3 regions of the Streptomyces sp. NPDC111802 genome follow, and region 1 is predicted to be linked to each of the others. Evidence: predicted binding sites of a transcription regulator. Region 1 holds the regulator's gene; each other region holds the start of a gene.
The links. The regulator HspR, encoded in region 1, represses chaperone genes until heat shock. The targets are predictions, from matches to a motif close to TTGAGNNNNNNNNNCTCAA.
Positions count from the first base shown of each region.

Region 2: lon (endopeptidase La) is a predicted target of HspR. The motif match lies at 1,470-1,488, and genes of this name have one in related genera.
Region 3: dnaK (molecular chaperone DnaK) is a predicted target of HspR. The motif match lies at 1,893-1,911, and genes of this name have one in related genera.

Region 1 covers NZ_JBVKCZ010000005.1:158,130-161,404, forward strand. The annotation lists gene ACZ7NC_RS06960 (PA14 domain-containing protein) at 1-1,427, shown strand, start outside; gene ACZ7NC_RS06965 (heat shock protein transcriptional repressor HspR) at 1,509-1,955, opposite strand; gene dnaJ (molecular chaperone DnaJ) at 1,961-3,142, opposite strand; gene grpE (nucleotide exchange factor GrpE) at 3,179-3,275, opposite strand, start outside.
Region 2 covers NZ_JBVKCZ010000008.1:47,516-50,790, forward strand. The annotation lists gene lon (endopeptidase La) at 1-1,447, opposite strand, end outside; gene ACZ7NC_RS10655 (rhomboid-like protein) at 1,709-2,563, opposite strand; gene ACZ7NC_RS10660 (spermidine synthase family protein) at 2,712-3,275, shown strand, end outside.
Region 3 covers NZ_JBVKCZ010000003.1:255,140-258,414, reverse strand. The annotation lists gene ACZ7NC_RS04430 (vWA domain-containing protein) at 1-1,012, shown strand, start outside; gene ACZ7NC_RS04425 (OsmC family protein) at 1,078-1,506, shown strand; gene dnaK (molecular chaperone DnaK) at 1,958-3,275, shown strand, end outside.

The DNA.
Region 1 (3,275 bases):
TCGTTCCGACCGGGACGTCGGTGTCGTACGACTCGGTGACCGGCAAGGCGAAGCTCACCTGGGCCAAGAACAAGGAGATGGACCTCGCCGGGTACCGGGTCTACCGCCGTCTCAAAGGCACCAGCACCTACAAGAAGCTGACCACCACCACAGCCACCGCCTACACCGACACCCCGCCCCCGACCGGCGAGAGCTATTACTACGAGGTACGCGCGGCGGACAAGGCCGGCAACGAGTCGGCCGGCACCGCCGACCAGCTGGTCACCACCCCCGACCGCACCGCCCCCGCCGTCCCTACCGGGCTCTACGCGAAGGTGGCGCCGGGCTCGGTGAGTCTCACGTGGGACACGGGCGACGCCACGGACAGCTACCGGGTCTACCGTGCGACCGCTGCGGCGGGGCCCTTCACCAAGATCGCCGATTTCCTCGACAGCGCCTGGTACAACGGCCGTTCGGCCGACAACACCAAGCGGCTGTACTACCGCGTCACCGCCGTGGACGCCGCCGGAAACGAGTCCACTCCGGCCACCGCGGACACCGGCGAACCGGACACCACCCCGCCCGCCCAGGTCACCGGCGTGACGGTGGAGGGCACCACGGCGGGCAACGCGGTGCGGTGGGAGGCCTCGTCCGAGGACGTCTTCTCCTACCAGGTGTGGGCGGCGCCGGAGGGCGGGACGGACTCCGACGGGCCGGAGACCGTGTTCGGCCTGTCCTTCAACGATCTTCGGGCGGAGGCCGCAGTCGCGGTCACCTATCGCGTCCAGGCGGTCGCCACATACGGCAACCTCTCTCCCGTCTCCGACTCCGTCACCGCGACCCGCCCGGCGCCCGGCGACTCGGCGGCGCCCACGGGCGTCGTCGGCACCCCGCGCGACGGATCGACGGAGCTCACCTGGGACTTCGCGTCCGACGCCGCTCAGCACGGCTACCGCGTCTACCGCCGCACCACCGCGTCCGCCGCCTGGACCCGCCTCGGCGACCGGCCGACCACCGCGCTCCGCTACGACGACATCGAGGCCCCGGACGGAAACGCCGACTACTACGTCGTCGGCCTGGACACCCAGGGCCGGGAGTCGGCGCCCTCCGAGGTCGTCAAGGTGCACAGGGAGACCCCGGCCACGCCAACCGGTCCGGCGCCGCCGACGATCGAACTGTCGGCTCCGTACAAGGAGTGCACGGCCAACGACTGCGCCCCCCATGGCGGCACCTCGGTCCCGCTCACGGTGACGCTGAAACACGACCGGCTGCTCTCCGGCTACACCTACCGCTTCACGGGCGCCGCCGGTTCCGGATACCTCAGCACCGACGGGTCGACGATCACCTGGAGGCCCCCGGCGCCGGGCTTCTACACGTTCGAGGTGCGGGCAGTGGACTACTACGGGCGCGGAGGCCCGTTCACGAGCGTCGGCTTCAAGGTCGGGTGACCCGGCACCGACCGCCCGTCAAGCACGAGGGGCCCGGAGGTGTGAACCTCCGGGCCCCTTCGTGAGCGTGCCTGACCGGTGTCAGTCCTTCGCCTTCTTCGGCCGCCACACCACCAACGCGCTGGTCTGCTGCACCTCCTGGTACGGCACCAGGTCGCGCCGGTACGACGCGTGTACCGCGGCCTCGCGTTGCTGCATCGCCGCCGCTGCCCCGTCGAGGGCCGCCTGCATCTCCGCCAGGCGGGACTGCAGCGCGGCGACCTGGTTCTCCAGTTCGATGATGCGCTTGATGCCGGCCAGGTTGATGCCCTCGTCCTGCGACAACTGCTGCACCTGGCGGAGCAGTTCGATGTCGCGGGCCGAGTAGCGGCGGCCGCGGCCGGCCGTGCGGTCGGGGGAGACCAGGCCCAGACGGTCGTACTGGCGAAGGGTCTGCGGGTGCAGGCCGGAGAGCTGGGCCGCCACCGAGATGACGTAGACCGGGGTTTCCTCGGTCAGTTCATACGGGTTGCGTCGACGACCGTCCATCTCCATCAAGCTCCCTTCGCGGCCTGGAACAGCTCCGCCCGCGGGTCCTCGCCCGCGGTCGCCTCGCGATACGCCTCGAGCGCGTCACGAGCCTTCCCCGAAAGGTCCTTCGGGACACTCACCTCGACGGTGACCAGCAGGTCCCCGCGGGTGCCGTCCTTGCGGACCGCGCCCTTGCCCCGCGCCCGCATGGTGCGCCCGTTGGGCGTGCCGGGCGGCAGCTTCAGGGTGACCGGTGGTCCGCCCAGGGTGGGGACCCTGACCTCGCCGCCGAGGGCCGCCTCCGTGAAGGTCACGGGGACGCTCACCGTGAGGTTGTCGCCCTTGCGGCCGAACACCGGGTGGGCGTCGACGTGCACGGTGACGTACAGGTCGCCCGCCGGGCCGCCGCGCTCGCCGGGCGCTCCCTTGCCGCGCAGCCGGATGCGCTGGCCGTCCGACACCCCGGCCGGGATGCGGACCTGCATGGTCCTGGACGACTTCGCCCGGCCGCTGCCCTTGCACTCCAGGCACGGGTGCTCGGCGATCAGGCCGCGCCCCTTGCAGTCCGGGCAGGGGTCGGTGAGCGAGAAGCCGCCGCCCGAGCCCCGGGCCACCTGGCCGGTGCCTACGCAGGTCGGGCACACCCTCGGCGTGCCGTTCTTGTCGCCGGTGCCCGCACACGCCTTGCACGGCGACTGCGAGGACATCCGCAGCGGGACCGTCGCACCCTCGATCGCCTCGGTGAAACTGAGGTTGACCTCGGTGTCGATGTCCTGGCCGCGCCTGGGCTGGGTACGGGTCGTACCCGTGCCACCGCGGTTGAACAGGCCCCCGAAGACGTCACCGAGTCCGCCGCCGAAGCCGCCGGCTCCTCCCTGTCCGCCCTGGGCGCCGCCTCCGAAGAGGTCGCCCAGGTCGAAGTTGAAGGAGCCGCCCGCGCCGCCCGGCCCCGGGCGGAAGCCGCCGTTGCCGAAGAGGGCGCGCGCCTCGTCGTACTCCTTGCGCTTCTTGGGGTCGCCGAGGACGTCGTTCGCCTCGGAGATCTCCTTGAAGCGCTCTTCCGCCTTGGCGTTGCCCTTGTTGGCGTCCGGGTGGTTCTCGCGGGCGAGCTTCCGGTACGCCTTCTTGATCTCGGCCTCGGTGGCGTCCTTGGGGACGCCGAGGACCTTGTAGTAGTCCTTCTCGATGAAGTCCTTGGTGCTCATCCTCGACGCCCCTCCTCTCTCCTCGTCAGTTCAACGTCAGCCCTCGTCCGGGCCACCGCTCTCCTTGTCGTCGGCCGCCTCGGTCGCCTCATCGGCCTTGACCGTCTGCGCGCCCGGCTGGGGCTCGGCCACG
Region 2 (3,275 bases), on a different contig from region 1:
CGTTCGCCGTCGCCAGGAAGACGACGTCGGACAGGTCCAGTTCCACCTCCAGGTAGTGATCCCGGAAGGTGTGGTTCTGCGCCGGGTCCAGGACCTCCAGCAGAGCCGCCGCCGGGTCACCCCGGTAGTCGGACCCCACCTTGTCGATCTCGTCGAGCAGGACCACCGGGTTCATCGACCCGGCCTCCTTGATGGCGCGGACGATCCGGCCGGGCAGCGCGCCGACGTACGTACGCCGGTGGCCGCGGATCTCGGCCTCGTCGCGGACACCGCCGAGGGCGACCCGGACGAACTTGCGCCCCATCGCGTGCGCGACGGACTCGCCGAGCGAGGTCTTGCCGACGCCGGGCGGGCCGACCAGGGCCAGCACGGCACCGCCCCGCCGCCCACCGACGACACCCAGACCCCTGTCCGTACGGCGCTTGCGCACCGCCAGGTACTCGGTGATCCGCTCCTTCACGTCCTCCAGGCCCGCGTGCTCGGCGTCCAGCACGTCCTTCGCGCCCTGGATGTCGTACGCGTCCTCGGTCCGCTCGTTCCACGGCAGTTCGAGAACGGTGTCGAGCCAGGTGCGGATCCACGACCCCTCGGGCGACTGGTCGCTGGACCGCTCCAGCTTGTCGACCTCCTTGAGGGCGGCCTCGCGGACCTTCTCGGGCAGGTCGGCGGCCTCGACGCGGGCGCGGTAGTCGTCGGACTCCTCGCCGTCCTTCTCGCCGTTCAGCTCGCGCAGTTCCTTGCGTACGGCTTCGAGCTGGCGGCGCAGCAGGAACTCGCGCTGCTGCTTGTCGACGCCTTCCTGGACGTCCTTGGCGATGGTCTCGGCGACGTCCTGTTCGGCGAGGTGGTCGCGCAGTTGCTGGGTGGCGAGCTTGAGGCGGGTGACCGGGTCGGCGGTCTCCAGCAGCTCCACCTTCTGCTCGGTGGTCAGGAAGGGCGAGTACCCGGAGTTGTCGGCGAGCTGGGAGACATCGTCGATGGCCTGGACGCGGTCCACGACCTGCCAGGCGCCGCGCTTGCGCAGCCAGGCGGTGGCGAGGGCCTTGTACTCCTTCACCAGTTCCGCGACCTGTCCGGGCAGCGGCTCGGGCACGCTCTCGTCGATCCGCGCCCCCTCGACCCACAGGGCGGCACCCGGCCCGGTCGTCCCGGCGCCGATCCGCACCCGTCCGCGACCGCGGATCAGGGCGCCCGGGTCACCGTCGGCCAGCCGGCCGACCTGCTCGACGGTGCCGAGCACACCGGTGCCCGGGTACGTCCCGTCGATGCGTGGCACCAGCAGCACCCTGGGCTTTCCCGGTGTGGAGCGGGCGGCGGCCTGGGCGGCCTCCACCGCGGCGCGTACATCGGCGTCGTTCAAGTCCAGCGGGACCACCATCCCGGGCAGCACGACGTCGTCGTCGAGCGGCAGCACGGGCAGGGTGAGCGAAGTGGACGTCGAAGCCATGATCTCCCCTTAGGCAGTCAAGTTGAGTTATGCCGACTCAATGCACGGGGCGCCTCGAATGTTCCCGGCCCTCCGTTCGCTGTGAGCGATCACCCGCCGTACATGCCGTGACCTCGGCTTTCGTCAACAACAGCCGCAGGGGCCCGACCCTTCCCGCACCGTCTCCCGGCGACCGACACGCTGCGCCGCGCGGGCACCGAGTTCGCGAGCCTGTGGGGTGGTCGGGGTGGTCGGGGTCAGCGGAGTGGCGGGGCGTGGGATTTATGGCGCGCCACGCCGTATATGCGGTCGCCCGAGGCCGACTGAGTCCGCACGGCTCCAGCGGCGCACCAGCGGCCACAGCCCGACTCCGATGACCAGGGCCGCCAGATGCCCCCAATTGGTCAGCGGGTCCGCGAGGTTCAGCAGGTCCTGGATCAGCATCCCGCCGAACAGCACCAGCACGGGCCACCGCAGCCACGGCCGCAGCAGGCCGGCCAGCGCGCCGATGCTCGTGGCGACGCCGAAGCTCACGCCGTAGTCCATGCGGTGCAGCGAGCTGTCGGGAAGGCGCCCGACCAGCACCGCCAGCCCCACCGGGACCTCGGTCGCGAGGGTGGCCAGGACGTGCCCGGCCAGGAAGACAACGGCCGTGCGCGCACCGCCGATACGCCGCTCCAGCGCGGTCGACACCAGCAGGAAGCACAGGGTGTACGGCGCCACCAGCCCGCCCGCGATCCACAGCGCGCTGGCGAGCAGCACCAGCACGGGCGTGCGCACAAGGTGCGCCACATCGGTGCTGGAGCCCTGGTGGAGGGCGTGGACGAGGGCCGGGTCGGCGTATGTGGCGATCAGGGAGGTGGCGGTCAGTACGACGGCGTAGGCGAAGGTGAACGGGGTGCCGATGGGGGTGGGGAGCAGGCGCCAGGGACGGAAGGCGCGGGGGCGGGGATCGGGCGCGCCGACCTCGGAGGCGGCCGGTGTCGGTGACGGAGGCGCGATGGCGCTCGTCGCGGTGACGCCCACCGGTCCGCGCTGCCGCGGCATCCCGTCCAGCAGCCCGGCGACATCGGGCAGGCCCGCCTCACCGGACTCCGGAACCGAGCCCGTCACACCCCCGACCGCGGTCCGCTCCAAGGTGAGGCGCTCCTTCCGTTTCCCCCACCTTTCGCCTGCGACCCCCGCGTGTCTGTGACCGGCGCCACTTGGGAGCCGATTCTCAGGAACCTCTCAACTCCGCGGAAATTCCCTCGGGCGGACGGTTCGGAGCTGCGAGGATGGCCGGATGCCCACTTCGTACGACATCCCCGAAGTCCTGGACCGTCACGAAGGCCCCCACGGCGAGATCGTGCTGCGGCGGCACGGCACACTGCTGCAGATCATCGCGAACGGCTGTTTCCTGATGGACACTTCCGACGGGCGTTCGGAGCGGCTGCTGGTCGACGCGGCACTCGGCGCGCTAACCGGCCGGCCGGGGCCGCGGCTGCTGATCGGCGGCCTCGGCGTCGGCTTCTCGCTCGCACACGCCGCCGCCGATCCACGCCCCGGACGGATCACCGTCGTCGAGCGCGAGAGCGCGATTATCGGCTGGCATCTTGACGGACCCTTGTCGCACTTCTCCGCCCGCGCCCTCGCCGACCCGCGCACCGAGATTCTGCAAACTGATCTCGTGGCGTACGTACATGAGACTTCCGCCACGTATGACGCCCTCTGCCTCGACATCGACAACGGCCCCGGGTGGACCGTCACCGAGGGCAACGACAGCCTGTACTCACCGGCCGGACTTGCGGCCTGCGCACGGGTGTTGGAGCCGGGCGGGGTACTGGCCGTATGGTCCGCCCAGCCCTCT
Region 3 (3,275 bases), on a different contig from region 1:
GATCTACATCAACCCGCTGCGCCAGTTCGAGCCCGAGGAGTGGCGGTTCATCCTCGGCCACGAGATGCTGCACGCCGCTCTGCGCCACGGCGACCGCTGCGGCACCCGCGACCCCTATCTGTTCAACGTCGCCTGCGACTACGTCATCAACGGCTGGCTGCGCGAGATGCAGGTCGGCCAGATGCCCCAAGGGCTGCTGTACGACGCCCAGTTCACCGGCCTGTCCGCCGAGGAGGTCTACGACCGGATCACCGGCGACCTGCGCCGGATGCGCCGGCTGGCCACCCTGCGCGGCAAGGGCGTCGGTGACGTACTCGGCGCCCCGCTCGGACCGCCCGGCGACCCTGTCGACCTCGACGAGTTCTACCGCCGGGGCCTGAGCCAGGGCCTCGACCTGCACCAGCAGCAGGAGCGCGGCTTCCTGCCCGGCGGCCTGGTCCAGGAGATCCGCGCGCTCAGCCATCCGCCGCTGCCCTGGGACGCCCGACTGGCCCGCTGGTTCGACGAGTTCGTGCCGCGTCCGGAGCCCGTGCGGACGTATGCGCGCCCCGCGCGCCGCCAGGCGTCGACCCCCGGTATCCCGCGCGCAGGCCGCTACTTCCCGCCCGAGGAGATCGCCCGCTGCACCTTCGGCGTGGTCCTGGACACCTCCGGCTCCATGGGCGCCGGCCTGCTCGGCAAGGCGCTCGGTGCGATCGCCTCGTACGCCGAGGCGCGGGACGTACCGGCCGCGCGGGTCGTGTTCTGCGACGCGGGACCGTACGACGCCGGGTATGTGCCGGTGACGGACATCGCGGGGCGGGTGCGGGTGCGCGGCCGTGGCGGTACGGTCCTGCAGCCGGGGATCGACCTGCTGCAGCGCGCCGACGACTTCCCGCCGGGCGCGCCCGTCCTCGTCATCACGGACGGCTGGTGCGATGTGCTGCGGGTGCGGCGCGAGCACGCGTACCTGATTCCCCCGGGCCGTCGCCTGCCGTTCACCCCGCGTGGGCCGGTCTTCCGGGTGCAGTGAGCCGGAGTGTGATCGGATGGGGGCACGGACCCCAGCAAACGGGCCCCCACGCGAAAGGAAGAACCGTGGCTACCACGCGCTCCGCACACACCGTCTGGGAAGGCAACCTGCTCGAGGGCAACGGAGTCGTCAACTTCGACTCTTCCGGTGCCATCGCCGCACAGCCGGTCACGTGGGCCTCGCGCTCCCAGGACGCGAACGGCAGGACCAGCCCGGAGGAGCTGATCGCCGCCGCGCACTCCAGCTGCTTCTCCATGGCGCTGTCGCACGCGCTCGCCGGCGCCGGCACCCCGCCCACCAAGCTCGTCACCTCCGCCGACGTGAGCTTCCAGCCGGGTGAGGGGATCACCGGCATCCACCTCACCGTCGAGGGGACGGTGCCGGGCATCGACAACGAGGCGTTCGTCGCCGCGGCGGAGGATGCCAAGAAGAACTGCCCGGTGAGCCAGGCCCTGACGGGTACGAACATCACGCTCTCCGCCAAGCTGGCCTAGGCCGTGTCCGCAAAGTCCCGTCGTCCGCCCGGAGGGCGGGCCCCGCGGCGTCTGGTGCGTGCTCTCGGCGTGCCGGGCGGAAGCCCTCGTACTGGGCGTACTTGGGCTTGCGCCCGGTGCGGCGAGAGCGCGTGCCAGGCGTCGCGGGGCAGGCGGGACTTTGCGGACACGGCCTAGCGCCGCGCGGGGGTGCGGGGCGTCGTGGCTGGTCGCGCGGTTCCCCGCGCCCCTTCAGGGGCGTCGCCGTGCCCGCTCCCCGTGCACCGGCGGCTCGCTCGTGCGACGGTATTGCGGGAGGCGTTCCGCACCCGCCGCGCCCTGGCCCTCCGGGGCTGAGCGCCCGCTCAGCCGCCGTTTGGCACCCGCTTCCCAGGTCACTCGTCCCATTGACAAGAACTCGCTCAAGTTTTGTGCTGGAGTTCCAGAGGTGCCCTGGCGGAAGGGGACAACGATGGCACGCGCGGTCGGGATCGATCTCGGGACCACGAACTCGGTGGTCGCCGTCCTGGAGGGCGGCGAACCCACTGTCGTCGCCAACGCGGAGGGGGCCAGGACCACACCGTCGGTCGTGGCCTTCGCCAAGAACGGCGAGGTGCTCGTGGGGGAGGTGGCCAAACGGCAGGCGGTGACGAACGTGGACCGCACCGCCCGCTCCGTGAAGCGCTACATGGGCGACGCCGGCTGGCGTTTTCCCGACCAGGGGGACATCGACGGCACCCGCTATCGGGCCCAGGAGCTGTCCGCCCGGGTCCTGCAGAAGCTCAAGCGGGACGCCGAGTCCTATCTCGGCGAGGATGTCACCGACGCGGTGATCACCGTCCCCGCCTATTTCGACGACACCCAGCGGCAGGCCACCAAGGAGGCCGGCGAGATCGCGGGCCTGAAGGTGCTCAGGATCATCAACGAGCCCACGGCCGCCGCCCTCGCCTACGGACTGGACCGGGGCGACGAGCAGACGGTGCTGGTCTTCGACCTCGGCGGCGGCACCTTCGACGTCTCCCTGCTGGAGATCGGCGACGGCGTCATCGAGGTCAAGGCCACCAACGGCGACACGCATCTGGGCGGCGACGACTGGGACCAGCGGATCGTCGAGTACCTGGTGAAGAAGTTCAAGGGGCAGTACGGCATCGACCTCGGCAACGACAAGATGGCCTTGCAAAGGCTGCGCGAGGGCGCCGAGAAGGCCAAGATCGAGCTGTCCAGCTCCTCCGAGACGACGATCAACCTGCCCTACATCACCGCCTCCGCCGAGGGCCCCCTCCACCTGGACGAGAAGCTGACCCGGGCCCAGTTCCAGGAGCTCACCGCCGACCTCCTCGACCGCTGCAAGACCCCCTTCCACCAGGCGGTCAAGGACGCCGGCATCAAGCTCTCCGCGGTCGACCACGTCATCCTCGTCGGCGGCTCCACACGGATGCCCGCCGTCACCGAGCTGGTGAAGGAACTGACCGGCAAGGACCCCCACAAGGGCGTCAACCCCGACGAGGTCGTGGCCGTCGGCGCGGCCCTCCAGGCCGGCGTGATCCGCGGCGACGTCAAGGACGTCCTGCTGCTCGACGTCACCCCGCTGTCCCTCGGCATCGAGACCAAGGGCGGCATCATGACGAAGCTCATCGAACGCAACACGACGATCCCCACCCGGCGTTCGGAGATCTTCACCACGGCCGCCGACAACCAGCCCTCCGTCGGCATCCAGGTCTACCAGGGCGAACGCGAGATCGCGGCGTACAACAAGAAGCTGGGTGTCTTCGACCTGACCGGTCTGCCCC